Piscinibacter gummiphilus: one gene and its partner. The protein of the gene in region 2 interacts with the protein of the main gene of each other region in a pairwise test. Links are inferred from orthologs where the notes say so. Each region holds a gene or a part of one and is shown on either strand. Other genes may lie near its edges.

Region 1 (14,647 bases), 2.2 Mb from region 2 along the record:
TGCCGATGACTTCCTCCTTCAGGCCGGGCCCGGAGTCGGTCACCGTGAATTCGATCACGCCACCCTCGTCCGGCGTGTGCCGGGGGATCACGCGCAGCTCGATGTTGCGGCGCGGCAAGGGCAATCCGGCCGAGTCGATGGCCTCCGCGGCATTCTTCAGCAGGTTCAGCAGCACCTGCTCGATCAGGATCGGGTCCACCATCAGCACCGGCAGGCGCTGGGCCACGTAGATGTGCAGCGCGACGTTGCGGCGGCGCAGTTCGATGCCGGCCAGGTCCACCGACTCCTCGACGATGTTGGCCGCCAGCGAGGGTTCGCGGCGCGGCTCGCTGCGTTTCACGAACGCGCGGATGCGGCGGATGATCTGCGCCGCGCGCTCGGCCTGCTTCGCGGTCTTCTCGAGCGCGGTGATCAGGTCGGGCTTCTCGATGGCGTCGGCCTTCACGCGCGAGACCATGCCGTTGCAGTAGTTCGTGATGGCCGTGAGCGGCTGGTTCAGCTCGTGCGCCACGGACGAGGCCATCTCGCCCATGGTCACGAGGCGGCTGGTCACCTGGGCCTTCTCGGCCTGCTGCTGGGCCTGGGTCTCGGCGTTGCGGCGGCTGGTGATGTCGGTGGCGATCAGCATCTGGGCCAGGCGCCCGTCGGTCCACTGCAGGTAGCGCGCGCGCACGTCGAACCATTTCTGGAGCGACTCGACGTACACCTCGCGCGGGTCCGAGCCGGCCTCGGTCAGCTCCTGGGTGGGCAGGCCGCCGAAGCTGTCGACCGAGTCGCCGAAGTCGCCCAGCAGCGCGGGCGCCGACTCGCCGCCGGCCAGCGCCGCGTGGCCGCGGGCCTCGGCGCCGAACCAGAGGCGGTACGAGCGGTTCGCGAACAGCAGCTCGCCCTGCTGCACGGACAGCACGGACACGGCCGCGTCGAGCCCCTCCAGCACCGTGGTGAACCGTTCGTGGGACGCCGACAGCTGGTCGCGCACGCGCTTGGCCTCGGTGATGTTGGTCATCGAGGTCATCCAGCCCGTCTGCACGCCCTTCGGGTCGATCAGCGGGGACACGTACATGCGGGCGTCGAACAGGCTGCCGTCCTTGCGCATCGCCTTGACCTCGATGCCGCCGGCCGGGCTGCGGCCCTGCAGCTCCTGCTGCAGCAGGCGGTTGTTCTCGTCGTAGCGGTCGGGCGGCCAGTGGGGGAAGGGCGGCAGGTGGCCGATCAGGTCCTGCTCGTTGAAGCCCGTCATCGCGCAGAAGGCGGGGTTCACGTAGGTGATGCGGCCTTCCATGTCCATGGCCCGCATGCCGGTCAGCATCGAGTTTTCCATCGCGCGGCGGAAGTTCGTCTCGCTGACCAGGGTGTTCTGCATCTGCAGCCGGCGGCGCATGTGCCGCCAAGTGCCCAGCAGCATCCAGACGGTGAGGGTGCTCAGTGCCGCCACCATCCAGAAGAGGGTGTTGCTGATGAGGCCGATGGAGGTGCGGTAGCCCTGCACCCGCAGCTTCAGGCCGTTGCCGGCCGGGGCGAGCGGCACGTCGTGGACGATGGACGCGGGCCGGGCGATCTGGCCGGGCATCAGCATCACGGTGCTCGAGAGCACCTTGTCCTGCGAGTCGATCACCGTGACCACGTGGCGGTTCGAGACGTCGGCCGGGATGAAGTAGCGCACCAGCGCCTCGACCGAGTACTCGGCGATCAGCGTGCCGGCGAAGCGGTTGTTGTCGATCAGCGGCACCTGCAGCTGGAACACCCAGTGGCCGAAGCCGTTCAGGTACGGGATCGAGTACGTGGGGTAGCGCAGCTGCTGCGTGGCCTCGAAGGTGCGCTCGGGCACGCCCTCGCGGTGGGGCATGGGCAGCGAGCGGTCGAGTTCCTCGGGGCTGCTCTCGACCTGCATGTGCATGTTGGCGCTGGAGTAGCTCGCCTGGCGCCGCAGGTCGGCATCGACCCACATCAGGTGGGTGATCTCGGGGCGCTCGCGTGCGAAGCCGGCCGCCGGCTGCACGAACCCGTCGGGCTTGATGGCGCGCGTGGCGATGTCGCGCGCCATCCGGATCAACTGCTCCTGGCTTTCGATCAGGCGCAGGCGCACCTGTTGTTGGGCGATCTCGGTATCCCGTTTGACGGATTCCTGCTCTCTCTCCAATTCCTCATTGCGGAGGTACCAGAACGCCGAGATGATCGCGGCAAGGAACAGCAGCACGGAGACGAGCGGCCCGAGGGTGGCGTAACGATCCTGGCGGGACGGCGACTGGCGGCGCCACCAGGTGCCGAACAGGCGCTTGGCGAGGTCACTGCCGGGAGTGGGTGGAGCGGGCGGTACTTTCACGGGCTGCATCCGTCGATTATCGAGGCTGCGGGGTGGTCGAACGGTTCGCCACTCCGCATTGCGATACGGAGGGAACCCTTGGTTCCACTGGTGAATTTCACGATAAGAAACGGTTTTGCACAATTTGGGAATTCTTTCGCCTTGTGCGACACTCCGCGCCACCTTGAACCGTGATTAGAGGAGATCGTGATGTCGGCCCTGCCTGAATCCTTCCTTGGCGCCTCGGCGAACGACGCCGACTCGCAGGAAACCCGTGAGTGGCTGGATGCGTTGTCGGCCCTGATCGAGACCGAAGGGGGCGACCGTGCGCACTTCCTGCTCGAACAGCTCATCGACCACGCCCGCCAGGTCGGCATCGACATGCCGTTCTCCGCGACCACGGCGTACGTGAACACCATCCCCGCCGACCAGGAAGAGCGTTGCCCCGGCAACCTCGAGATGGAAGAGCGCCTGCGCGCCTACATGCGCTGGAACGCGATGGCCATGGTGGTGCGCGCGAACCGCCTGCACCCGGCCGACGGCGGCGACCTCGGCGGGCACATCTCGTCGTTCGCCTCGCTGGCCACGATGTTCGGCGCCGGCTTCAACCACTTCTGGCACGGCGCCACCGAAGACCACGGCGGCGACCTGCTCTACATCCAGGGCCACAGCTCCCCCGGCATCTACGCCCGCGCCTTCATGGAAGGCCGCATCACGGAAGAGCAGCTCAACAACTTCCGCCAGGAAGTCGACGGCAAGGGCATCTCGAGCTACCCGCACCCGAAGCTGATGCCCGAGTTCTGGCAGTTCCCGACGGTGTCGATGGGCCTCGGCCCCCTGATGGCCATCTACCAGGCCCGCTTCCTGAAGTACCTGCACGCCCGCGGCATCGCCGACACCTCCAAGCGCAAGGTCTGGGTGTTCTGCGGCGACGGCGAGATGGACGAACCCGAATCGCTCGGCGCCATCGGCCTGGCCGCGCGCGAGAAGCTCGACAACCTGATCTTCGTCGTCAACTGCAACCTGCAGCGCCTCGACGGCCCGGTGCGCGGCAACGGCAAGATCATCCAGGAACTCGAAGGCGAGTTCCGCGGTTCCGGCTGGAACGTCATCAAGCTGCTGTGGGGCAGCTACTGGGACCCGCTGCTCGCCCGCGACAAGGACGAGCTGCTGCGCAAGGTCATGATGGACACGCTCGACGGCGACTACCAGGCCTTCAAGGCCAACGACGGCGCCTTCGTCCGCAAGAACTTCTTCGGCCGCCACCCCAAGCTGCTCGAGATGGTCGCGAAGATGAGCGACGACGACATCTGGCGCCTGAACCGCGGCGGCCATGACCCGCAGAAGGTGTACGCCGCGTACCACCGCGCCGTGAACCACAAGGGCCAGCCCACCGTCCTGCTGATCAAGACCGTCAAGGGCTTCGGCATGGGCAAGATCGGCGAAGGCAAGAACACGGCCCACCAGACCAAGAAGATGGTCGACGAGGACGTGAAGATCTTCCGCGACCGCTTCAACATCCCCATCCCCGACGACAAGATCGCCGAGGTGCCGTTCTACAAGCCGGCCGACGACACGCCCGAGATGCGCTACCTGCACGAGCGCCGCAAGGCCCTCGGCGGCTACCTGCCGCAGCGCCGCCCGAAGGCCGACGAGTCGTTCACCATCCCCGCGCTGGACACGTTCAAGGCCACGCTCGAGCCCACCGCCGAAGGCCGCGAGATCTCGACGACCCAGGCCTACGTGCGCTTCCTGACGCAGCTGCTGCGCGACAAGGACCTCGGCCCCCGCACGGTGCCCATCCTGGTCGACGAAGCCCGCACGTTCGGCATGGAAGGCCTCTTCCGCCAGATCGGCATCTACAACCCGCAGGGCCAGCTCTACACCCCGGTCGACAAGGACCAGGTGATGTACTACCGCGAGGACAAGGCCGGCCAGATCCTGCAGGAAGGCATCAACGAGGCCGGCGGCATGAGCAGCTGGATCGCCGCGGCCACGTCGTACGCGACGAACAACCGCGTGATGATCCCGTTCTACGTCTACTACTCGATGTTCGGGTTCCAGCGCATCGGCGACCTGGCCTGGGCCGCGGGCGACATGCAGGCGCGCGGCTTCCTGCTGGGCGGCACGTCGGGCCGCACCACGCTGAACGGCGAAGGCCTGCAGCACGAGGACGGCCACAGCCACATCCTCGCCGGCACGATCCCGAACTGCATCAGCTACGACCCGACCTTCGCGCACGAAGTGGGCGTGATCCTGCACCATGGCCTGAAGCGCATGGTGGAGAAGCAGGAGAACGTGTTCTTCTACCTGACGCTGCTCAACGAGAACTACGCGATGCCGGGCCTGACCGCCGGCACCGAAGAGCAGATCATCAAGGGCATGTACCTGCTGCAGGCCGGCGCGAAGAAGACGCCGCGCGTGAACCTGCTCGGCAGCGGCACCATCCTGCGCGAATCCATCGCCGCCAAGGAGATGCTCGAGAAGGAATGGGGCGTGGCCGCCAACGTGTGGAGCTGCCCGAGTTTCAACGAACTGGCCCGCGACGGCCAGGACTGCGAACGCTGGAACCTGCTGCACCCCACCGACACGCCGCGCGTGCCGTTCGTCGCGCAGCAGCTCGAGCCGCATGCCGGCCCGGTGATCGCGTCCACCGACTACATGAAGTCGTACGCCGACCAGATCCGCGCGTTCCTGCCGAAGGGCCGCACGTTCAAGGTCCTCGGCACCGACGGCTTCGGCCGCAGCGACTTCCGCAGCAAGCTGCGTGAGCACTTCGAGGTCAACCGCCACTACATCGTGGTCGCGGCGCTCAAGGCCCTGTCCGAGGAGGGCACGGTGCCCGCCGCGAAGGTGGCCGAGGCGATCAAGAAGTACGACATCAAGGCCGACAAGATCAATCCGCTGTACGCCTGAACAAGAAGACCCGGAGAAACGACATGGCATTGGTCGAAGTCAAGGTTCCCGACATTGGGGACTTCAAGGAAGTCGAAGTCATCGAGCTGCTGGTCAAGGCGGGGGACACCATCAAGGTGGACCAGTCGCTGGTGACCGTGGAGAGCGACAAGGCGTCGATGGAGATCCCGTCGAGCACCGCCGGCGTGATCAAGGAACTGCGCGTGAAGATCGGCGACAAGGTCGCCGAGGGCTCGATCGTGCTGGTGCTGGAAGCGGCAGGTGGTGCCGCCGCCCCGGCTCCGGCACCCGCCGCAGCCGCTCCGGCGCCCGCACCCGCTCAAGCCGCCGCACCCGCACCGGCCCCCGCCGCCGCCGGTGGCAGCCGCACCATCGAGCTGGTGGTGCCGGACATCGGTGACAGCAAGGACGTCTCGGTGATCGAGGTGTTCATCAAGGTGGGCGACACGCTGAAGGCCGAGCAGAGCGTGATCACCGTCGAGAGCGACAAGGCCTCGATGGAGATCCCGTCGTCGCACGCCGGGGTGGTCAAGGAACTCAAGATCAAGCTCGGCGACAAGGTCAGCCAGGGCTCGGTGCTGGCCACGCTGGAAGTGGCCGGTGGTGCCCCCGCTGCGGCTGCCGCGGCGCCGGCGCCTGCCGCCGCCTCGGTGCCGGCCGCCGCACCGGAAACCCCGTCGACCCCGGTGGTCGAACGTGTCGTGCCCACGGCCGCGCTGCCCGCCGCCGAACCGCCGCCGGCCACCGGCCGCCTGCCGCACGCGTCGCCCAGCATCCGCAAGCTCGCCCGTGAACTGGGCGTTCCGCTGGCGGAAGTGCGTGGCTCGGGCCTGAAGGGCCGCATCACCCACGCCGACGTGCAGAACTTCGTCAAGGGCGTGATGGACGGCAGCGTGCGCACGCAGGCCCAGGGGAAGGCGCCCGCCGCCGCGGCCGCCGCCGGCGGTGGCGCGTTCCCGGGGCTGCTGCCCTGGCCGCAGGTCGACTTCACGAAGTTCGGCCCGGTCGAGCGCAAGGACCTGTCGCGCATCAAGAAGATCTCGGGCGCGAACCTGCACCGCAACTGGGTCGTGATCCCGCACGTGACGAACCACGACGATGCGGACATCACCGAACTCGAAGCCTTCCGCGTCCAGCTGAACAAGGAGAACGAGAAGTCGGGCGTGAAGGTCACGATGCTCGCGTTCCTGATCAAGGCCATGGTCGCCGCGCTGAAGAAGTTCCCCGACTTCAACGCCTCGCTCGACGGCGAGCAGATCGTGCTGAAGCAGTACTACCACATCGGCTTCGCGGCGGACACGCCGAACGGCCTCGTGGTGCCGGTGCTCAAGGACGCCGACAAGAAGGGCGTGATCCAGATCTCCCAGGAGATGAACGCCCTGGCCGCGAAGGCCCGCGACGGCAAGCTGACCCCGGCCGACATGAGCGGCGGCTGCATCTCGATCTCGTCGCTCGGCGGCATCGGTGGCCGCTACTTCACGCCGATCATCAACGCCCCGGAAGTGGCAATCCTCGGCGTGTGCCGCTCGACGACCGAGCCGGTGTGGGACGGCAAGGCCTTCCAGCCGCGCCTGATGCTGCCGCTCAGCCTGAGCTGGGACCACCGCGTGATCGACGGCGCTTCGGCGGCCCGCTTCAACGCGTACCTCGCGCAGATCCTCGGCGACTTCCGCCGCGTGCTGCTCTAAGCCCCACCTTCACGGAAAGAGAACCATGTCGCTCATCGACATCAAGGTGCCGGACATCGGCGACTCCAAGGACGTGGCCGTCATCGAGCTGCTGGTCAAGCCCGGTGACACCATCAAGGCCGAGCAATCGCTGATCACTGTCGAGAGCGACAAGGCCTCGATGGAGATCCCCGCGACACACGCGGGCGTGGTCAAGGAGCTGAAGGTCAAGCTCGGCGACAAGGTCAGCGAAGGGTCGCTGATCCTGACGCTCGAAGCCAGCGGTGCGGCCGCCCCGGCGCCTGCGCCTGCGCCGGCTCCCGCGCCGGCCGCAGCCGCCCCTGCACCGGCCCCCGCGGCAGCGCCCGTCGCGGCCTCGTCGTTCGGCGGCACCGCCGATGTCGAGTGCGACGTGCTGGTGCTGGGCGCCGGCCCCGGCGGCTACTCCGCCGCGTTCCGCGCCGCCGACCTCGGGCAGAAGGTGGTGCTCGTCGAGCGCTACAAGACGCTCGGCGGCGTGTGCCTGAACGTGGGCTGCATCCCGTCCAAGGCGCTGCTGCACGTGGCCGCCGTGATGGACGAGGCCAAGCACTTCGACGCGCTGGGCGTGGCGTTCGAGGCCCCGAAGGTGGACCTCGACAAGCTGCGCACGCACAAGGAGAAGGTGGTGGGCAAGCTCACCAACGGCCTGAACGCGATGGCGAAGATGCGCAAGGTCACGGTGATCCAGGGCGACGGCGAGTTCGCCGACCCGTACCACCTCGCGGTGACCACGGCCGACGGCAAGAAGGTCGTCAAGTTCAAGAACGCCATCATCGCGGCGGGCTCCGAGGCCGTGAAGCTGCCGTTCCTGCCGAAGGACGACCCGCGCGTGGTGACGTCCACCGGCGCGCTGCAGCTGCGCCAGCTGCCCAAGCGCATGCTGGTGATCGGCGGCGGCATCATCGGCCTCGAGATGGGCACGGTGTACAGCAGCCTCGGCGCGCGCCTCGACGTGGTCGAGATGATGGACCAGCTGATGCTGGGTGCCGACCGCGACATGGTCAAGGTGTGGCAGAAGATGAACGCGCCGCGCTTCGACAACATCATGCTGAAGACGAAGACCGTCGGGGCCGAGGCCACGAAGGACGGCATCAAGGTCACGTTCGAAGGCGAGGGCGCTCCGAAGGAGCCTCAGCTGTACGACCTCGTGCTGCAGGCCGTGGGCCGCGTGCCCAACGGCAAGCGCATCGGTGCCGAGAAGGCCGGCGTGGCCGTGGGCGACCGCGGCTTCATCACGGTCGACAAGCAGATGCGCACCAACGTGCCGCACATCTTCGCCATCGGCGACATCGTGGGCCAGCCCATGCTCGCCCACAAGGCGGTGCACGAAGGCCACGTGGCGGCGGAAGTCGCGGCCGGCCACAAGGCCGAGTTCGACGCCCGCGTGATCCCGAGCGTCGCCTACACCGACCCCGAGGTGGCGTGGGTGGGCGTGACGGAGGACGAGGCGAAGGCCAAGGGCCTGAAGATCAAGAAGGGCGTGCTGCCCTGGAACGCGTCGGGCCGCGCCATCGCGAACACGCGCGACGAGGGCTTCACGAAGCTGATCTTCGACGAGGAAACGCACCGCATCATCGGCGGCGGCATCGTCGGCACGCATGCCGGGGACCTGATCTCGGAAGTGGCGCTGGCCATCGAGATGGGCGCCGACGCGGTGGACATCGGCAAGACGATCCACCCGCACCCGACGCTCGGCGAGAGCGTGGGCCTCGCCGCGGAAGCGGCCGAGGGCGAGTGCACGGACCTGCCGCCGGTCAAGCGCTGATCTGATCGTGTGATCGGACCAAAGGCCCGCGCCGTGAGGTGCGGGCCTTTTTGTTTCCGCTTTCAGCGGGTGCCGAACTGGATGCCGTGCAGCTTGGCGAAGAGCCCGTTCTTCTGGAGCAACTCGGCCTGCGTGCCTTGTTCGACGACCCGGCCCGCCTCCAGCACCACCACCTTGTCGGCGTTGGCGATGGTGGACAGCCGGTGCGCGATGACGATGCTGGTGCGGTCGCGCATCAGGTTGTCCATCGCCTGCTGGATCAGGCGTTCCGACTCCGAATCGAGGGCCGACGTGGCCTCGTCGAGGATGATGATGGGCGCGTCCTTGTAGATCGCGCGGGCGATCGCGAGGCGCTGGCGCTGGCCGCCCGACAGCTTCGTGCCGTTGTGGCCCACCAGGGTGTCCAGCCCCTCCGGCAGGCCGTCGACCAGCTCGAGGAGGTTGCTCGCCTGCAGCGCGGCGCGCACGCGCGCCGGATCGGGGGTCTCGCTGCTCAGGCAGACGTTGTCCCGGACCGTGCCGTTGAGCAGCACCACGTCCTGGCTCACGAGCGCGATCTGCGAGCGCAGCGAGGCGAGGCTCCAGTCCTTGAGCGGCACGCCGTCGAGCGAGATCGTGCCGGTGGACGGTTCGATGAAACGGGGCAGCAGGTTGATGAGCGTGGTCTTGCCCGCGCCGGACGGCCCCACGAGGGCCACGGTGCTGCCTTGGGGCACGTCGAGGTCGATGTCGGTGAGGGCGGCCGGTGCATCCGCTGCGCCGTAGCGGACGCCGACGCCGCGGAAGGTCAGGTGGCCGGCGGTGCGGTCCACCGCATGGGTGCCACCCGACTCGGCCTGGCTTGTGTGGATCAGATCCTGCCCGCGTTCCAGTGCGGCCAGGCCGCGCGTGACGGCGCTCGACACGTCGGTGAGCCGGCGGATGGGCGTGGCGATGCCGATGGCCGTGGTGATGAAGGCGACGAAGGTGCCCATGCTGCCGCCGGTCTGGCTGTTCTGCCACAGCGCCACCGCGATGATGATGGCGAGCGCCATGGCGGTGAACAGCTGGATCAGCGGCGTCACCGTGGCCGACGCCGCGGTCGACTTGAGCATCAGGCGGAAGAGCGAACGGCTTTCGGTCTCGAACCGCTCGGCCTGCGGCCGCTGGACGCCGTGCAGCCGCACCACGCGCCACGCAAGCACGTTTTCCTCGACCACGTAGCCCAGCCGGTCCACCGCGGTCTGCGAGGACAGCGTGATGCGCCGCATGCGCCGGCTGAAGTAGCGCATGGTGATGGCGAGCACCGGTGCCAGTGCGAGGATGACGGCGGTGAGCTGCCAGTTCAGCAGCAGCAGCGTGATGAGCAGCGCGACGACTGTGAACGAATCCTTCAGGAGGGTCTGGAGGGCGCTCACCAACTGGGCGATCCCGTTGATCGCCTCGTAGACCACGGTGTTCGTGAGGCTGCTGCCCGTGCGCTCGCCGAACAGCGCACCGTCGGACTGGAGCACGCGCTCGAACAGGCGACGCCGCAGGGCCAGGGCACCGCGGTTGGCGGTCCAGGCGAGCGAGTAGTCGACGATGAACCCGGCGATGCCCCGCACCAGGAAGATGACGATCAGCAGGATGGGAATGGCCCAGTACGGGGGCGGCATCAGGTCGGGCAGCCAGGGGATCGGCGGCTTCTTGAGGCCGCCGTCGACCAGCGGCACCATCAGCCAGGCGAGGGCGCTCTCGCAGGCCGCGGAGATCGCGGCGCCGAGGCCGCCCAGGGCCACGGCCCACAGGGTGCCTCGGAAATAGGGTTTCAGCGCGGCAAGGCGCTGAGACAAGGTGGACATCGGCGTTCGCGTGTGGACTTCGTGCAGAGAACGCGAATCTAACCGGTCTTGGGGCCGATGCGGCGCGGATCGTGGTGGCGATGCCGCGCCGCCGGGGGTCAGCGGCCCGATTCCCGCAGGATCAGCCACTTCCCATCGATCAGGCGCCACGTCAGCACCTTGTCGGTGATGTCGGTGAGCTGGTTCGAGCGGAACGTCTGGCGGAAGCGGGTCTCGACCGTGGTGGCGTCGATGGCCGTGGCCACGGGGTTGGCGATCAGCACCGCGATCTCGCCCGGACGGGCCAGCACCGCGCGCCGCTGGGCGCGCCAGCGGTCGATCGAGCTGCCTTCCGGCATGAACGTGGGCGCATAGAACGCGAGGTAGGCGTTGATGTCGCGGGCCTGCCAGGCGGCGGCCCACTCGGTCACGCGCTGCAGCGGCACCGCGGTGGCGGCGGTGGCCGTGGTGCCGGTGGGCGCGGACGCCGCCGGCAGCACGGGCGAGGGCGGAGTGGCTGCGGCGGCGCGCTGGCGCAGCGCGGTCGAGTCCATCGTCATCGTGGCCACGGCCTCGGCCGGGCAGCGGCCCGGGGCGTCGTTGCCGGCGTTCCAGCCTTCGGCGTCGTCCGGGGCCGGCGGGGCGGCGTCGCGGCCCACGCCCAGGCGGCCGATCAGCTGGTTCGTGGCGGCGTGCGTGCGCAGGTAGGCGATGCTCAGGTCGTACTCGGCGTTCACGTACGAGCGCTGGGCGGTGTAGACCTCGTTCTCCGAGTTCAGCAGGTCGAGCAGGCTGCGCTGCCCGATGTTGAACTGCTGGTGGTACGCGTCGCGCGCCTTGGTGATGGCGAGCGTGTTGCGGTCGAGGTAGACGAGCTGGTCGACGAGCTTGCGCGTGTCGTTGTAGGCGATGGCCACGGTCTGGCGCACGTCGCGGCAAGCCTTGTCGCGCAGGTCGGTGGCCTGGCTCACGAGGTTGGTCTGCTGGCGCACGCGGGCGCGGTCGGCGCCGCCGTTGAAGAGGTTCCAGTTCAGCACGACCTCGGCGGTGGAGTCGTTGCGCTGGTTCGCCACGCCGTCGAAGTTCTTGCCGGCGCCGGAGCGCAGGCGGGCCTCGACGCGGGGCTGGAACGCGCTCTCGCGCACCGACACCAGCTGCTCGGCCGAGCGCAGGTTCTCGATGCTGGCGCTGATGGCCGGGCTGCGGCGGATGGCCTCGTTGGCGGCATCGTTCGCGTTGCCGGGCAGGCCGTTCTTGAACGTCTCGGCGGGCAGCGGCAGTGCGGCCGGCGGCACCTCGCCCACGAGGCGCTGGTAGCGCGACGACACGTCGTACAGGTTCGAGATCTCGGTGTTCAGGTTGGACTCGGCGAGCGCCACGCGGGCGGCGGCCTGTTCCAGGTCCACGCCGCGGCCGACACCGGCCTTGAAGCGCGACTGGATCTGGTTGTAGGCGGTCTGGTGCTGGACGAAGTTCTCTTCGGCCAGCTGCACGAGCTTGCGGAAGCGCAGCACGTCGTAGTACGCGCGGGCGGCCTCGAGGGCGGTCTGCTCGGTGATGTCCACCACCTCGAAGTAGCGGGCGAGGCGTTCGTGGCCCAGGCGGCCCACGTCGTTTTTCGTGGCGAGGCCGTCCCACAGCAGCTGCGACAGCGTCAGCGAGGCGCCGGCCCGGTTGATCGACTGGGTCTCGGGGTTGCGGTTGTCGATGCGGTCGCGGTCGCGGCCACCGCTCGCGCTCAGGTCGAGGCGGGGGTAGTAGCCGGCGCGGGCGATGTCGACGGCGTCGGCGGAGGCGCGGTAGGCGTTGAAGCGGGCAGTGACCTCGGGGTTGGCATTGATCGCCTTCTGGACGGCGGCCTTCAGGGCAGCCTGGTCGTCGGCCTGCGCGAGCGCGGTGCCGGCGAATGCCAGGGTGAGGGCGGAAAGCAGGGCCGTTTTTCTTTGGTACATCTCGATCCTAGAGTCAATGGCGTTGTCCCCGGTGCACGAATGCAAGCCTCGCTGTAGGGACGAGGTCGAGTTTAGTGATCGGCCGTCCGGCCATGTTCCCCGCGGATGAAGGTCTGCCCGGCAGGAATTCACGCTCGGGCGCTTTGGTTGGCGCGCACTTTCTATCACAGGGCCCTCATGATGCTCAAGCGAGGGGCCGCTTTGGACGACAACCCCGAGGGGGACTGCCCCCAGGAACACCCGTGCACCTTCCCCGAACCCACTTTGCGAAAGACGGAGCGCGCCACCTGGCGCGGAACGTCGCGGCGTGGTGCCGCCGTCTGGTCGTGGTGGTGCTGGCCGCGGGGCTGTTCGCGCCGTCCGTGGCGTTGCGGGCCTGGGACGTGGAACGCATGGCGGCGGCCGCGCGCAAGGCCGGGCCGAACGCGGTGGCCGGCGTGACGGCGCTGCAGCAGACCCTGGCCGCCGCCGCGGCGCTGGACGAGCCGGGCCGGCTGCAGGCCGTGAACCAGTTCTTCAACCGGCGCATCGTGTTCCGGGATGATGCGGCCGTGTGGGGACAGGTGGACTACTGGGCGAGCCCCATCGAGACCCTGAACCAGGGCCAGGGCGACTGCGAGGACTTCGCCATCGCCAAGTACTTTTCCCTGCTGGCCCTCGGCGTGCCGGTGAACCGCCTGCGGCTCGTGTACGTCCGCGCCCAGATCGGCGGGGCCCAGGGCGTGGTCCAGGCCCACATGGTGCTGGCCTACCATCCGAGTCCGGAGGCCGAGCCGCTGATCCTCGACAACCTGATCGGCGAGATCCGCCCGGCCTCGCGCCGTCCGGACCTGGCGCCGGTTTTCAGTTTCAATGGCGATGGGTTGTGGCAGGGTGTGGGCACCCAGACGGCGGGCGACCCCGTGGCCCGGCTGTCGCGCTGGCGGGAAGTGCTTGCGAAGGCGCGGGCGGAAGGTTTTCAATGAACGACGTACGAACGAGCGGGACGAACGGACCGATGATCGACAGGGAGCGCGCATGTCGCTGATACGCCAAATCTGGTTGCTGATGTTCGGCACCGTGCTGCTCGCCTTCCTGGGCAGCGTCACGGTGGCGGTGGAGTCGGGCCGCAACTACCTCGAGACGCAGCTGCAGCTCAAGAACTCGGACAACGCGACCTCGCTGGCCCTCGCCCTGTCGCAGCAGAAGGGTGACCAGGAGCTGATGGACCTGATGATGTCCGCCCAGTTCGACACCGGCTTCTACCGGCGCGTGCGCCTGGTCGGTGCCGACGGCAAGGTGAAGTTCGTGCGCGAGGCCACCGTGGGCCCGGCCAAGGCCCCGGCGTGGTTCGCCGACGTGGTGCCCATCGAGTCGCGCCCCGGGCTCGCCCAGGTGTCGGACGGCTGGCGTGCCCTCGGCCAGGTCGAGGTGGAGAGCCAGTCGGCCTTCGCGGTCGACGAGCTGTGGCGCAGCAGCGTGCGCTCGGCGCTCGCGCTCGCCGTGGTGGGACTGATCGCCGGCGCCCTCGGCACGCTGGTCGTGCGCCGCATCCGCAAACCCATCGACAGCACCGTGGGCCAGGCCCAGGCGCTGGTCAAGGGCGAGTTCGTCACGGTGGAGGCCCCCAACGTGCCCGAGCTGCAGCGGCTCACGCTCGCGATGAACACGATGGTCGAACGCCTGCGCGTGGCCTTCCAGACCCAGGCCGCCCAGCTCGACGCGCTGCACCGGCAGGCCAACTGCGACACGCTCACCGGCCTGTCGAACCGCGCCCACTTCCTGGGCCAGCTGGGCGCCGCGCTGCAGCGCGAGGATGGCACGGCCGATGGCGGCCTCGTGCTGCTGCGCGTGCTGGACCTCGCCGGCATCAACCGCACGCTGGGCCACGCCGCGGCCGACCGCATGATCACCACCATCGCCCAGGCGCTGCGGCCGTACACCGAGCGCGTCGAGGGCTGTTTCCTCGGCCGCCTCAACGGGTCCGACTTCGCGCTGTGCCTGCCCGTGCCCAACGTGGCCCGCGAGACCGCGCAGGCCCTGGCCGACGCGCTGCGCCTCGTGCTGCCGTCGATCGGCGCGGGGGCGTCGGTGGCGGTGGGCGCGGTGGAGCTGCGCCGCGACATGACCCTCGCCGAGGTGATGGGCGCGGCCGACGGCGCGCTGGCCCGAGCCGAAAGCGTGGGTGCGTTCGCGGTGGAACTCGCGAGCGAAGCCTCGCC
Region 2 (14,854 bases):
CACCGGCATCGGCGCCCTGGCGCCAGAGGGTCAGGCTGACGAAACCGATCGCAGCAACGAGCACGAGAGCGGTGGCACCGATGGCGCTCGCGGAAAGTTTGGCCCCGATGCTGCGGGAGGTGAGGTTGAACATGGAACAGGTTCCAATCGCGGGAGAGGGGGCCGTCCCGGGCTGGACGACTCGTCCCGCAACATCGGCTGGGCGACCGGATCCTTGAGGAAAATCAAAGGGTAAACCCCAGATTTCCGATGGGCCGCGCAATCGTTCACGGACCGCGCGGCCACTTCGGTCAACTCCCGCGCGGCGACAGCGCCTTCCGGTAGATCGACGTGCCCTCGAGGTCGCGCAGGTCCACCACCAGTTCGCCGCTGCGCCCGTCGATGTTGACCTCGCCGAAGAACTGCATGCCGGCGTAGGGCGACAGGTTGGCCTGGCCGGCCGCCGGCGCCTTCACGAAGGCGAGCTGCGGCCCGAAGGTGCCGTCGAGCGCGTTCGGACCGAAGGTGCCCGCGTTCAGCGGGCCGGCGACGAACTCCCAGAACGGCTCGAAGTCGCTGTACGCGGCGCGGTTCGGGTCGTAGTAGTGGGCCGCGCAGTAGTGCACGTCGGCCGTCAGCCACACGGTGTTGCGCACCCGGCGGCGCTGGATGAAGGTCAGCAGCTCGGCGATCTCGAGTTCGCGGCCGCGGGCCGGGCCGTTGTCGCCGTTGGCGATGGCCTCCCACTTCGCGTTGCCCGCCGCGTCCTTGCCGTCGGGCACGTGCAGGCCCACGGGCATGTCGGCCGCGATCACCTTCCACGTGGCGTTCGAGCGGGCCAGCTCGCGCTTGAGCCAGTCGAGCTGCTCGCGGCCCAGGAACGCGGTGTCGTCGCCCGGCTGCTGCTGCAGGTTGGCGGAGTTGGGGCCGCGGTACGAGCGCATGTCGAGCACGAACACGTCGAGCAGCGGGCCGTGGGACACCTTGCGGTACACGCGCTGCGATTCGCGCGCGTCGAACGGGCGCATCGGCGCGTAGTCGAGGAAGGCGCGGGTGCCGCGGGCGGTGAGCAGCGGCACGCTCTTGACGGTGTAGCGGGCGTCGGCCGACAGGTCCTTCGAGTCCGACCAGTTGTTCGTCACCTCGTGGTCGTCCCACTGCCAGATCTGCGGCACCTCGGCGTTGAAGCGGCGCATGTTCTCGTCGAGCAGGTTGTAGCGGTAGCGGCCGCGGTACTCGTCGAGGGTCTCGGCCACCTTCGAGACCTCGGGGGTCACGAGGTTGGTCCACAGCCGGCCGTTCTCGGCCGTGACCGACGCGGCGATGGGGCCGTCGGCGTAGATGGTGTCGCCGCTGTGCAGGAAGAAGTCGGGGCGGCGCTGGCGCATCGCCTCGTAGATCTTCATGCCGCCGAAGCCGGGGTTGATGCCCCAGCCCTGGCCGGCCGTGTCGCCGCCCCACACGAAACGCACGTCGCGGGCGCGCGGGCGGTGGCGGCCGTTCGTGTCGTCGCCCTGCAGCGGGGCCACGGTGAAGCGGCCGGTGACCGGCGCGCTGAGCGAGCGGGCGCTGTCGAGGCCCTGGAAGGTCACGCGCACGAACACCTCGCGGCCTTCTGGCAGGTTGGCGAGGTCCTGCCGGGCGATGAAGTCGGCGCCCTCGAGGGCGTGCGGGCCCGTGATGCGGCGGGCGTTCGTGAACCGCTCGTCGAACGCGACGTCGACCAGCATGCGGGCGGGCCGGTCGGCGCGCGACCACACCATGACCGAGCCGCCGAGCGGGTCGCCGAGCTGCAGGCCCTGCGCGGCCACCGGGCGTTCCGCGTCGGACGCGATCACGGCGGGCGCCTGCTGGGCCGCGGCCCAGGACGGCAGCAGCAGGCCGGTGGCGGCCTGCAGGACGGTGCGGCGGGTGGGCGAGGCGTTGTCGTCTTCGCGGAAGGACATGGCGGGCTCCGGCGTGAGGGGTGGATGGGAGGCCCCATGCTCCGAGGCCCCCATGACGTCCGGATGAACAACAGCCGGCTGTTACCCATGCCGTCCGTGCCGTTTCCAGAATGGGGCCCTGCCGCCGCATGGTGCGGGGGCACGAGACAGGAGAGATTCGATGGGCAAGAAGATCCTGATGCTGGCCGGTGACTACGCCGAGGACTACGAGACCATGGTGCCGTTCCAGGCGCTGCTGGCCGTGGGACACACGGTGCACGCGGTGTGTCCCGACAAGAAGGCCGGCGATTTCGTCCACACGGCGATCCACGATTTCGAGGGCGCGCAGACCTACTCCGAGAAGCCGGGCCACCGCTTCGTGCTGAACGCCACCTTCGCCGACGTGAAGGCCGAGGACTACGACGCGCTGGTGATCCCGGGCGGCCGCGCGCCCGAGTACCTGCGCATGAACAAGGCCGTGCTGGCCATCGTCCAGCACTTCTCGCGCGCTGACAAGCCCATCGCCGCCGTGTGCCATGGCGCCCAGCTGCTGGCCGCCGCGGGCACCATCCGCGGCAAGAAGGTCTCGGCCTACCCGGCCTGCGCGGCCGAGGTGGAACTGGCCGGCGCGACCTACGCCGACATCCCGGTGGACCAGGCCGTGACCGACGGCAAGCTCGTCACCGCCCCGGCATGGCCGGCCCATCCCGCGTGGATCGGCCAGTTCCTCGCGGTGCTCGGCACCACCATCACGCACTGATCGATCGACAGGGGAATTCCCCCAATCGCGGCACGGGCTCCGGAAGGTCCAAGATGTCGTCTTGGCCGAACCCGGAGTCTTCCATGTGCGAGATCTTCATCAGCGCGAGCCCCGAGAGCTACGAGTCGCGCACCCGCTCCGTGCGGCTGCACGGCGTGGTCACCAGCCTGCGCCTCGAGAACCTCTACTGGGACGTGCTGGGCGAGATCGGCGAGCGCGACGGCATGACCGTCACGCAGCTGCTGGAGCGCCTGTACGACGAACTGGCGTCGTCGCGCGGCGAAGCGGTGGGCAACTTCGCGTCGTTCCTGCGGGTGAGTGCGCTGCGGTACATGGCGCTGCAGGCGCACCAGCGCATTCCCACGGACGTGAACGTGCCCATCCGGTCGCTGGATGCGCGCGAGGTGCTGGCCGACTGGCAGGACGTCCGCGAATCCGCGGCCGCCTGACTCAGTGCGCCTTGTCCCAGTTGGGGCCGACTCCCACCTCGGCCAGCAACGGCACCTTCAGTGACGCCACGCCGGCCATCAGGCGTGGCACCTCCGCCTTCGCCCAGTCGAGTTCGGCGTCGGGCACCACCAGCACCAGTTCGTCGTGCACCTGCATCACCATGCGGGTGGCCCGGCCCTGCTGGTCCAGTTCGCCCTGCACCGCGATCATCGCGAGCTTGATCAGGTCGGCCGCCGTGCCCTGCATCGGCGCGTTGATGGCCGCGCGTTCGGCTCCCGAGCGGCGCGGGCCGTTCGGGCTGTTGATCTCGGGCAGCCACAGGCGGCGGCCGAACACGGTCTCGACGTAGCCGCGTTCCTTGGCGGCGGCACGGGTCTCGTCCATGTAGCGCTTCACGCCGGGGTAGCGCGCGAAGTAGCGGTCGATGTACGCGGTGGCCGCGGCCCGCTCGATGCCGAGGTTGCTCGCGAGGCCGAAGGCGCTCATGCCGTAGATCAGGCCGAAGTTGATGACCTTCGCGTAGCGGCGCTGTTCGCTCGTGACCTCGGCGGGCGCTGCGCCGAAGATCTCGCCGGCGGTGGCGCGGTGGACGTCCATGCCCTCGGCGAAGGCACGCAGCAGGTTCGTGTCGTCGCTGATGTGCGCCATGATGCGCAGTTCGATCTGCGAGTAGTCGGCGCTCAGGATCGAGTGGCCCGCCGGGGCGATGAACGCCTCGCGCACGCGCCGGCCCTCGGCCGTGCGGATCGGGATGTTCTGCAGGTTCGGGTCGTTGCTGGAGAGCCGCCCCGTCACCGCCACGGCCTGCGCGTAGTTCGTGTGCACGCGGCCGGTGTCGGGGTTGACCATCAGCGGCAGCTTGTCGGTGTACGTGCCCTTGAGCTTGGCGAGGCTGCGGTGCTCCAGCAGCTTGGCCGGCAGCGGGTAGTCCTCGGCGAGCTTCTCCAGCACCTCCTCGTCGGTGCTGGGCGCGCCGCTCATGGTCTTCTTGATGACCGGCAGGCCCAGCTTGTTGAAGAGGATCTCGCCGATCTGCTTCGGCGAGCCCATGTTGAACGGCTGGCCCGCGAGTTCGTGCGCCTCCTGTTCCAGCTGCATCATGCGTTCGCCGAGCTGCTGGCTCTGCTGGGCCAGCACGGCGGGATCGATCAGCACGCCGTTGCGCTCGATGCGCTGCAGCACGCCCGACACGGGCATCTCGATGGACTCGTAGACGTAGCGCAGTTGCGGCTCGGCCTCCAGGCGCGGCCACAGCGTCTGGTGCACCTGCAGCGTCATCTCGCTGTCCTCGCCCGAGTACAGCGTGGCGCGTTCGACGTCCACCTGCGAGAACGGGATCTGCTTCGCGCCCTTGCCACACACGTCCTCGTAGCTCAGGCCCGCGCGGCCGAGGTGGCGCGACGCGAGGCTCTCGAGGCTGTGCGGCTTGTGCGCCTCGAGCACGTAGCTCTGCAGCATGGTGTCGTGCCGGAAGCCCTTCGCGGTGATGCCGTGGTTCGCGAACACCTGCACGTCGTACTTGATGTTCTGGCCCACCTTGACGTTGGACTCGTCCTCCAGCCACGGCTTCAGGCGCGCGATCACCTCGTCGAACGGCAGCTGTTCGGGTGCGCCGGCGTAGTCGTGGCGCAGCGGCACGTAGGCGGCCACGCCCGGTTCGGTGGCGAACGACACGCCCACGATGCGCGCGCGCATCGGGTCGAGCGAGTCCGTCTCGGTGTCCACGGCCGAGATGGGGGCGGCGCGCAGGCGCTCGATCCAGCCGTCGAGCACGCCGAAGTCGATCACGGTCTCGTAGCGCTTCTCGAGCGCGGGACCCTCGGGCACCGGCGGGTCGGCGAACAGGTCGCCGGTGGCCGGCTGCCCTGCCCCGCCATTCACGGCCACGCTGCCGCGCGCCATCGAGGCCTCGAGGCTCTTGAGCAGGGTCTTGAAGCCATAGCGCTTGTAGAACTCGAGCAGGCCTTCCTGGTTCACCGGGCCGAGGGCCAGGGACTGGAAGTCGGGCCAGTCGGGCACGTGGCCGCTCAGGTCGCAGTCGTTGACGATGGTGATCAGGCGGCGGCCCTGCGGCAGCCAGTCGAGCGCGCGGCGCAGGTTCTCGCCCGCCACGCCCTTCATCGTGGCCGCGGCGGCCATCACGCCCTCGAGCGAGCCGTGTTCGGCGATCCACTTGGCCGCGGTCTTCGGGCCCACCTTGTCGACGCCGGGCACGTTGTCGACCGCGTCGCCGATCAGCGTGAGGTAGTCGATGATGCGCTCGGGCGGCACACCGAACTTCGCGGCCACGCCGGCGATGTCGAGCGACTCGTTGCTCATCGTGTTGATCAGGCTGACCCGGTCGTTGACGAGCTGGGCCATGTCCTTGTCGCCCGTGGAGATCAGCACGTTCAGGTTCTGCTTCGCCGCCACGCACGACAGCGTGCCGATGGCGTCGTCGGCCTCGATGCCCGGCACCGACAGCACGGGCCAGCCGAGCAGCCGCACCACCTCGTGGATGGGCTCGATCTGCTTGGCCAGGTCTTCCGGCATGGGCGGGCGGTTCGCCTTGTACTGGTCGTACCAGGTGTTGCGGAAGGTGTCGCCCTTGGCATCGAAGATGCAGGCGCCCAGGCGCGCCGGGTACTGCTCGCGCAGCAGCCGCATCATGCCCACCATGCCGTGCAGCGCCCCGGTGGGGAAGCCGTCGGGGCCGCGGAGGTCGGGCAGCGCGTGGTACGCGCGGTACAGGTAGCTGGAGCCGTCCACGAGCAGCAGCAAACCGGGATCGTCGGCGGGGGTCGGGGCTTGGTTTTCGGCGTTCATCGGGCGATTGTCGGGGATGCCGGGCGAGCCTGCCTACAATGGAGGGATGAAGCGCCCCGCCCTCCTCCTGATCACCCTGACGGTGCTGGCCGCCGGCGGCGCCCGCGCGGCCGACGCGCCCGCGCCGGCCCCGGCCGAACCGCCCCAGAAACCCGAGCCGGTGGTGGAGTACACCATCATCGAGGACGACGGCGCGCGCATCGACGAGCTGAAGGTGCGGGGCGAGGCCCAGGCGGTCTCGGTGCGCCCGAAGGGCCCCCTCAAGAGCCCGTACGAAATCGTGATGTCCAAGCGGGGCAGTTCGGGTGGAGCGGTCGGCCAGCGCGTCTGGCACGTGCTGTCGTTCTGATGGCCGTCTTCACCGAAGTCGGCTTCGACGCCGCCGCCTCGCTCGCCGACCACCTCGGCATCGGTCCGCTGACCGAGCTCAAGGGCATCGCCTCGGGCATCGAGAACACCAACTACTTCGCCGACACCGCGAAGGGCCGGTACGTGCTCACGCTGTTCGAGCGCCTGACCGCCGAGCAGCTGCCGTTCTACCTGCACCTGATGAAACACCTCGCGGTCAAGGGCATCCCGGTGCCCGAACCGCAGGCCGACGCCAGCGGCGAGATCCTCCACGCGCTGTGCGGCAAGCCGGCGTCCGTGGTCAACCGCCTGGTGGGCGGCCACCAGCTCGCCCCCGACGTGATCCACTGCGAACAGGTGGGCATGATGCTCGCCCGCATGCACCTGGCCGGCGGCGACTACCCCCGCCACCAGCCCAACTTGCGCGGCCTGGACTGGTGGACCGAGACGGTGCCCGTCGTGCTGCCGCACCTGACGCCCGAGCAGGCCGAGCTGATCTCCTCCGAACTCGCGTTCCAGCAGCACCTGGCCGGCACGCCCGCCTACGCGTCGCTGCCGCGCGGCCCGGTGCACGCCGACCTGTTCCGTGACAACGTCATGTTCGACGGCCACCGGCTCACCGGCTTCTTCGACTTCTACTTCGCCGGCATCGACACCTTCCTGTTCGACATCGCGGTGTGCCTGAACGACTGGTGCATCGACCTCGACACGGGACGGATGGAAACCGAGCGCGCCGCCGCATTCGTTGCCGCCTACCACCGCGAACGGGAACTCTCGGGCAGCGAACGGCGTCTGATGCCCGCGCTGCTGCGGGCCGGCGCGCTGCGGTTCTGGATCTCCCGCCTCTGGGACTTCCACCTGCCGCGCGACGCGTCCATGCTCAAGCCGCACGACCCCACCCACTTCGAACGGGTGCTCCGCCAGCGGATCGACGATCCCTGGCACCCCGGCCTGACCACCTGATCGTTTCCTGATCGTTCCCTTCCCATGCCCGTCGAGATGAAGCTGCAGCACGTCCCCGCCTCCCGCGGGGCGATGTGGGTGCGCCAGGGGTTCCGCGCGTTCGCGCTGCGGCCGCTGGCGTTCATGGCCCTGTTGTTCACCTACACGTTCGCCAGCCTGCTGCTGTTCCAGCTGCCGTGGATCGGGCTCGTCGCCCTCGCCTGCCCGCCGCTGCTCGCGCTCGTCTTCATGATCGGCACCCAGCTCGCGCTGAACGGCCGCATCCCCACGCCCGCACTCTTCGCCGCGCCGTTCCGCGTGAGCCGCGCCCAGAGCTTCGCGCTGGCCAAGCTCGGGGTGCTGTTCCTGCTGCTGTCGGTCGGTGTGGTGCTCCTCGGCCACTGGGCCGACGGTGGCAGCCTGGTCCGTGCGATGGGGCTGATGTCCCGCCAGGACAATCCCGCCGCGCAGAAGGAGCTGGCCGAGCTGTTCGTCTCGCCCCAGCTGCAGTTCGGCGTGCTGCTGCGCTTCGGCCTGATCGCGTTCCTGATGCTGCTGTTCGCGCACGCGTCGGCCCTCGTGCACTGGGGCGCCCACGGCACGGCCAAGTCCCTGTTCTTCAGCACGGTCGCCGTGTGGCGCAACAAGGCGGCCTTCGTCGTGTACGCCGCCACCGGTTTCCTCGTGCAGATGGGGTTCTCGATGCTCACGTCGGTGCTGTTCGCGATCGCCCCGCAGATCGCGAGCCTCGTCATGCTGGTCACGAGCGTCGTGCTCGCCACCGTGTTCTGCACCTCGCTGTTCTTCACCTTCGTCGACAGTTTCGAAGCGTCCATCACCCCGCCTGCGGAGTCCTGACCCCATGAGCACCCCGAGCAAGATCGCCCTCGTCACCGGCGCCGGCACCGGCATCGGCCGCGCCACCAGCCTTGCGCTGCTGCGCGCGGGTTACGCCGTGGCCCTCGCCGGCCGCCGCGCCGAACCGCTGCAGGCCGTCGTCGCCGAGGCGGGTGAACTGGGGGTCCATGCGCTCGCGGTGCCCACCGACGTGGGCGACCCCGACTCGGTCAAGGCGCTGTTCGCAGCCATCGACGCGCGCTTCGGCCGCCTCGACCTGCTCTTCAACAACGCCGGCTCCGGAGCGCCCGCCGTGCCCCTCGACGAACTGCCGTTCGAGACGTGGAAGAAGGTCGTGGACGTGAACCTCACCGGCCCCTTCCTGTGCACGCAGGAAGCCTTCCGCATCATGAAGCGCCAGACGCCGCAGGGCGGGCGCATCATCAACAACGGCTCGATCTCGGCGCATGCGCCGCGGCCGTTCACGGCACCGTACACGTCGACCAAACACGCGATCACGGGCCTCACGAAGGCCACCTCGCTCGACGGCCGCGCCTGGAACATCGCCTGCGGCCAGATCGACATCGGCAACGCCGCCACCGAGATGACCGAACGCATGACCCGCGGCATCCTGCAGGCCAACGGCCAGACGGTGGTCGAGCCGCGCATGGACGTCCAGCACGTGGCCGACGCCATCGTGCACATGGCCGCGCTGCCGCTCGAATCGAACGTGCAGTTCATGACGATCATGGCGACGAAGATGCCGTACATCGGGCGCGGTTGATCGCTGCGCCCGTGCCCAGGGTCCCGGCCTTCGCCGGGACGACCCCGAAGTGAAACGGCCCGCAGGCTTGCGCCTGCGGGCCGTTGTCACGTCAGGAGACGATCAGCTGCCGATGCGGCCGCCGTCGTTCTTCGTGATCGCGATCGTGGCCGAACGCGGACGCGACGTGGCGTTGCCCGCCGTGGCCTGGTAGCCGGCGTTGCCCGGCCAGTGGCTCTTGTACTTCGACGGATCGCCGATGTCGGCCGGCGACAGGCCTTCGCCCGGGTGCTGGATGTTCGCGAACAGCGTCTTGCCGTCCGGCGTTTCCGTGCAGCCGGTGAGTTCGCACTCGACCGGGCCCACGAGGAAGCGCTTCAGCGTCGTGGCGGTAGGCTGCTTGCCGACGAACGTGTCGACCGTGCGCAGCGTGGTGACACCGGTCTTGTCCTTGTAGGTGAGCGTCGTCTTCGCACCGTCGCCGACCACACCCGGAACGCCGACCAGCATCATGCAGTTCGTCGCGTCGGTGTAGGCGCCATCGTCGGTCTGGATCCAGCACAGGCCGGTGTTCTGGCTGAACCAGAGGCCGTCCGGGCTCGAGAAGTCGTTGTCATCGGTCAACGCCGAGATGTTGATCGTCGACAGCTGCGGCTTCTCCGCCACCGTTTCCGGCGTGGCCTGCGCGCCGAACAGATAAACGTCCCACTTGAACGTGAGCGCGGCCGCCTCGCCACCCGTCTCGGCCATGCGGATGATGTGGCCGTTGACGTTGCCGCCCTGGTTCGCGCCGTTCTTCAGGTCATCGTATGCGCGCGGGTTGGCGGCATCGACTTCCTGCGCGGCACCCACCGTGATCGAACGGTTCGAGTTGTTCGTCAGCGTGTAGTAGATCTCGCCCGTGGTCGGGTGCACCGCGCACCACTCCGGACGGTCCATCTTGGTCGCACCGACGGCGTCCGCGGCGAGGCGAGCGTTGACGAGCACGTCGGCCTGGTCGGCGAAAGCGTACGTCGCGTAGCCCGAGATGGCGGCGTTCGCGATGTTCAGTTCGATCCAGGTGCCCGTGCCGTCGGCAGCGAACTTGGCGACGTACAGCTTGCCCGTGTCCAGGTACGCGTCACCGGTGGTGATGCGGTTGGTGGGGTTCGCGTCGGCGGCGTTCCAGGTCTTCGTCGAGACGAACTTGTAGATGTACTCGCCACGCGAGTCGTCGCCCATGTAGACGGCCAGCGGCTTGCTGGCCACGACCTTGCCGAAGGCGGCGCTCTCGTGGGCGAAACGACCGAGGCCCGTGCGCTTCTTGACGGCCACGGCCTTGTCGAACACGTCCATCTCGACGATGTAGCCGAAGCCGTTCAGCTCGTTGCGGTAGTCGTCGGTGCCGTCGGTGCTGGCGCCGGTCTTTCCGATGAAGAAGCGGGCGGCGCGGTCGTCCGTCGCGGCGTCACCGGTGGCGGGCACGGTTTCCCAGCCGTGGCGGCTCGAGGCCGTCTGGTTCACGCCGTAGCGGTTCAGCGAGGCCACGCTCTTGTCGTTGCCGCGGATCGTGTTGTCGGTGGTGTGGCCGGCGCGGCTGCGGGTGAAGTAGCCCGCCCAGTTTTCTTCGCCGGTCAGGAACGTGCCCCAGGGGGTGCGGCCGGTGCCGCAGTTGTTGATGGTGCCGCGGATCTTGGTGCCGTCGACCGAGTACTTCGTCTTCACCAGCGCGTTGCCGCGGACGGGACCGGACAGCTGAAGTTCCGTGAAGGGCGTGACGCGGCGGTTCAGCGCGCCGGCCTGCACGTAGGCCCACTGGCCGTTCGTCTTCTTGACCTCGACGACCGACAGGCCGTGGATGTCGATTTCCTTGAGGGCTTCGCTGGCCGGACGCGGGTTCACCGTGCCGCCGTTGGCGTGCAGGTAGAACGAACGCACGTCGGCGTTGCTCGTGGCCTCGTGGTTCATCGCCAGCAGGCCGCGTTCGGAGTTGTTGGCGTCGGGCGCATTGCCGGTGGCGGCCAGGCCGAAGTACTCCATGCCGTCGTGGTGGTCGCCGGCGCGCTTGTCCATGTCGACGTCGGTGCCGTCGTTCTTGTACGCCGCGACACCCGCGACGATCGGGTCACCCAGCGCGTAGATCGGGGCGGCGGTGTAGCCGACCGGCACGGTGACCTTGTCGTCCCGGCTCTTCGCCACGGCCGCGAAGGCCAGCGAGGTGATGGCCGACGGCGCGGCGGGCACCGGGGTCACCGGCTCGTCGTCGTCGCTGCCGCAGGCGGTGAGGCCCCAGGTGCCGAGCACGGCCGTGGCGGCGGTGCCGACACCCCCGCGCAGCATCGAGCGGCGGCTCAGGCGGGCGTCGAGCACCGTCAGGAAGCTGTCGTTGCCGGAGGTGTTGAGGTCGATGTCGTCGTGGTCGACGGAGAGGTTTTGGACTTCGTTGTTCACTGCAGGGCTCTTTTGTGAAGAAAGATTTCGTACCGCTGCAGGTTAAAAAGCGACCGTGAAGAGTCCGTGACAGTCTCGAGACATTCCTGTCACATCGGTAGCCCGATCGCCCTCCGTCCACCGGCTCATCGCACGCCTCCCGGCGCGCGAACCGGCCCGTTCGTCAATCCACCGGCGTCAGCTTCGCGATGCTCAGCTGGAGCCACTTCATCCCGTGGCGGCCGAAGTTCACCTGGGCGCGGGCGTCCTCGCCCTGCCCTTCGATGGTGAGGATCACGCCCTCGCCGAACTTGTTGTGGAACACCGACTGGCCGGACTTCAGGCCCTGGGCCGTGGTGGTCTTCGGTCCGGCGCTGCTGGCGGTGTTGAGCGTGTTGGGCCGCGGTGCCTGCTGGCCGGCGCCCACGATGCCCGACAGGCCGGAGCCCTTCTGCCAGGCCGACTGGTATTCGCGCGCGAAACCCGAGCCGAAGCCCTGGTTGCGCGGCGTGAGCCAGCGCAGCGTGTTCTCGGGCAGCTCGTCGAAGAAGCGGCTCTTGACGTTGTAGCGGGTCTGGCCGTGCAGCATGCGCGTCTGGCTGAAGCTCAGGTACAGCCGCTTGCGCGCGCGCGTGATGGCCACGTACATCAGCCGGCGCTCCTCCTCGATGCCGTTGATGTCGGCCACGCTCTTCTCGTTCGGGAACAGCCCTTCCTCGAGGCCGGTGATGAACACCGCGTCGAACTCGAGGCCCTTGGCCGCGTGCACGGTCATCAGCTGGATGGCGTCCTGCCCGGCCTGTGCCTGGTTGTCGCCGGCCTCGAGCGAGGCGTGCGTGAGGAAGGCCGCGAGGGGCGACATGATCTCGCCGGTCTCGGCGTCGGGCGTGAGGTCCACGGCGGCCACGGCCACCGGGAGGCCCTCGGCCAACGCGCCGGCGTGTTCGTCCACCGGCAGGGCCACGGCGTCCTTGCCGAAGCCTTCCTGCGTGACGAAGGCCTCCGCGGCGTTGACCAGTTCCTCCAGGTTCTCGAGGCGGTCCTTGCCGTCCTTGTCCGTCGTGTAGAACGTGACGAGGCCCGAGTGGTGCAGCATGTGCTCGATGATCTCGCGCAGCGTGAGGCCGCGCGTGCCCTCGCGCATCGCGTCGATCAGGGCCACGAAGCCCTGCAGGTTCGAGCCGCTCTTGCCGGCCACCGCGCCCACGCTCTGGCTCAGGCTGCGGCCGCTGGTGCGGGCGGCGTCCTGCAGCTGCTCGACGCTGCGCGCACCGATGCCGCGTGCGGGGAAGTTCACCACGCGCAGGAAGCTGGTGTCGTCGTTCGGGTTCTCGATCAGGCGCAGGTAGCTCAGCGCGTGCTTCACCTCGGCGCGTTCGAAGAAGCGCAGGCCGCCGTACACCTTGTACGGCACGCCGGCATTGAACAGCGCGCTTTCCATCACGCGGCTCTGCGCGTTGCTGCGGTACAGCAGCGCGATGTCGCTGCGGTTCACGCCGTCCCGGTGCAGCTGTTTCGCCTCGTCGACGAACCACTGGGCCTCGGCGAAGTCGCTCGTGGCCTCGAACACCCGCACCGGTTCGCCGGGGCCGGCCTCGGTGCTGAGGTTCTTGCCGAGGCGCTTGGAGTTGTGGGCGATCAGTTCGTTGGCCGCGTCGAGGATGTTGCCGAACGAGCGGTAGTTGCGCTCGAGCTTGATGACCTGCTGCACCTTGAACTCGCGTTCGAAGTCGGTCATGTTGCCCACCTGGGCGCCCCGGAACGCGTAGATGCTCTGGTCGTCGTCACCCACCGCGAACACCGCGGTGTGGGGGCCGGCGAACATCTTCAGCCACGCGTACTGAAGCTTGTTGGTGTCCTGGAACTCGTCGACGAGGATGTGGCGGAAGCGGTGCTGGTAGTGGTCGCGCAGCGCGGCGTTGTCGCGCAGGATCTCGTACGTGCGCAGCATCAGCTCGGCGAAGTCGACCACGCCCTCGCGCTGGCACTGGTCTTCATAGGCCTGGTACACCTCGGCGAGCACGCGGCTCTGCGCGTCGTGCACCTCGATGTCGCCCGGGCGCAGGCCCTCTTCCTTGGCGCCGGCGATGGCCCAGGTGATCTGCTTGGGGACGTACCGTTCCTCGTCGAGGTTCATCGCCTTGATCACCCGCTTCACGGCCGACAGCTGGTCGGCCGAGTCGAGGATCTGGAAGCCCTGCGGCAGCCCGGCGAGTTTCCAGTGCGCCCGCAGGAAGCGGTTGCACAGGCCGTGGAACGTGCCGATCCACATGCCCCGCACGGGCATCGGCAGCATCGCGCCCAAGCGGGTGAGCATTTCCTTCGCGGCCTTGTTCGTGAAGGTCACCGCCATCACGCCGCCGGGCGACAGCTGGCCGGTCTGGATGAGCCACGCGATGCGGGTGGTCAGCACCCGGGTCTTGCCCGACCCCGCCCCGGCCAGGATCAGCGCGGGACGCGCCGGGAGCGTGACGGCCGCGAGCTGTTCCGGATTCAGGTTGTGCAGCAGCGGGGACGTCGGATCGGAGGAAACAGGGGAATGCATTCCCGCATTCTATTGAGCCGCGGCTGGCCCGAACGAGGGAGCCAGATCCGTTCCTTTTTGGCTGGACACTCGCCGTTTTTGGGATTATTTTCCCAATTGTGTCCGAAACGCCCACCCTGCCCCGCGCCCTCGAACAGGCGCTGACCCGCCTGTTGCGTCCGCTGTGCCGGCTGATGCTGCGGCACGGCATGTCCTTCGGCGCCTTCCAGGCGGTGGCCAAGCGGACGTACGTCGACGTGGCCATGACCGAGTTCGCCCTGCCCGGCAAGAAGCCGTCGATCTCCCGGGTGTCGATCCTGTCGGGCCTCACCCGCAAGGAGGTGCAGCGGCTGCTCGCCGAACCCGCCGAGGCCGATGCCGTCGGCGCCGAGCGCTACAACCGCGCCTCGCGGGTGCTGACCGGCTGGGTGCGCGACAGCGACTACAACGACCCCCAGGGCCAGCCCCGGGCGTTGCCCGTGGAGGGCGATGCCAGCTTCGCCACGCTGGTGCGCCGCCACAGCGGCGACATGCCGGCGCGGGCGGTGCTCGACGAACTGATGCGGGTGGGCGCGGTGCGCCGCCTCGACGACGCGCGCGTGGCGCTGGTCGCCCGCGCCTACGTGCCGCAGGCGAGCGTCACCGACAAGCTGCACATCCTCGGCACCGATGTGGCCGACCTGATCGGCACCATCGACCACAACCTCGTCCACGGCGCGGCACAACCCCGCTTCCAGCGCAAGGTGCTGTACCACGCCATCCCGGCCGAGGCCGCCCCTGCGTTCCACGCCCTGGCGGCCGCCGAATCGCAGGCCCTGCTGCTGCGCCTCGACCGCTGGCTGGCCGCGCACGACACCGCCTCCCCCACCGATGCGCGCGTGCGCATCGGCCTGGGCATCCATGCCGTCGAGGAGGCCGTGCCGGCCGGCCTCGCGACCGAAAGCCACGCCCCATGAGCCTCCGCGATTTCACACCGGCCGCGCTGGCCGCCTCCCTGCTGCTCACCGCCTGCGGTGGCGGAGGGAACACGGGAGGCGGAGGCGGCATCGGCGGCACGGGCGGCACCATGCGCCTGTCGATCACCGACGCCCCGGCCTGCGGCTACGACACAC

Evidence for each region.
Region 1: the proteins of A4W93_RS20625 (region 2) and lpdA interact in binary tests that used the Escherichia coli proteins (3 or more experiments, as listed by UniProt). The link is inferred for Piscinibacter gummiphilus from one-to-one orthologs.

Annotation. Positions count from the first base shown.
Region 1 is NZ_CP015118.1:2,298,680-2,313,326, forward strand. The notes cover bases 6,447-9,311. They hold lpdA (dihydrolipoyl dehydrogenase), read left to right. Parts: upstream 6,447-6,931; coding sequence 6,932-8,692; downstream 8,693-9,311. Other genes in these bases: aceF (dihydrolipoyllysine-residue acetyltransferase), read left to right, coding at 6,447-6,906; msbA (lipid A export permease/ATP-binding protein MsbA), read right to left, coding at 8,755-9,311. In the rest of the region: A4W93_RS10460 (PAS domain S-box protein), read right to left, coding at 1-2,332; aceE (pyruvate dehydrogenase (acetyl-transferring), homodimeric type), read left to right, coding at 2,513-5,218; more of aceF, read left to right, coding at 5,242-6,446; more of msbA, read right to left, coding at 9,312-10,515; A4W93_RS10485 (TolC family outer membrane protein), read right to left, coding at 10,614-12,446; A4W93_RS10490 (transglutaminase-like cysteine peptidase), read left to right, coding at 12,689-13,411; A4W93_RS10495 (EAL domain-containing protein), read left to right, coding at 13,464-14,647. UniProt on the Escherichia coli protein: Lipoamide dehydrogenase is a component of the glycine cleavage system as well as of the alpha-ketoacid dehydrogenase complexes.
Region 2 is NZ_CP015118.1:4,536,505-4,551,358, forward strand. Bases 11,084-14,155 are described here. They hold A4W93_RS20625 (UvrD-helicase domain-containing protein), read right to left. Parts: upstream 13,764-14,155; coding sequence 11,403-13,763; downstream 11,084-11,402. Other genes in these bases: A4W93_RS20620 (PhoX family protein), read right to left, coding at 11,084-11,239; A4W93_RS20630 (DUF6502 family protein), read left to right, coding at 13,862-14,155. Also shown: A4W93_RS30735 (Cache 3/Cache 2 fusion domain-containing protein), read right to left, coding at 1-133; A4W93_RS20580 (alkaline phosphatase D family protein), read right to left, coding at 291-1,925; A4W93_RS20585 (DJ-1/PfpI family protein), read left to right, coding at 2,086-2,664; A4W93_RS20590 (ribbon-helix-helix domain-containing protein), read left to right, coding at 2,748-3,113; polA (DNA polymerase I), read right to left, coding at 3,115-5,919; A4W93_RS20600 (hypothetical protein), read left to right, coding at 5,966-6,268; A4W93_RS20605 (homoserine kinase), read left to right, coding at 6,268-7,230; A4W93_RS20610 (BPSS1780 family membrane protein), read left to right, coding at 7,255-8,067; A4W93_RS20615 (SDR family oxidoreductase), read left to right, coding at 8,072-8,830; more of A4W93_RS20620, read right to left, coding at 8,933-11,083; more of A4W93_RS20630, read left to right, coding at 14,156-14,698; A4W93_RS20635 (DUF4382 domain-containing protein), read left to right, coding at 14,695-14,854. UniProt on the Escherichia coli protein: A helicase with DNA-dependent ATPase activity. Unwinds DNA duplexes with 3'-5' polarity. Translocates on single-stranded DNA with 3'-5' polarity. Initiates unwinding more efficiently from a nicked substrate than double-stranded DNA.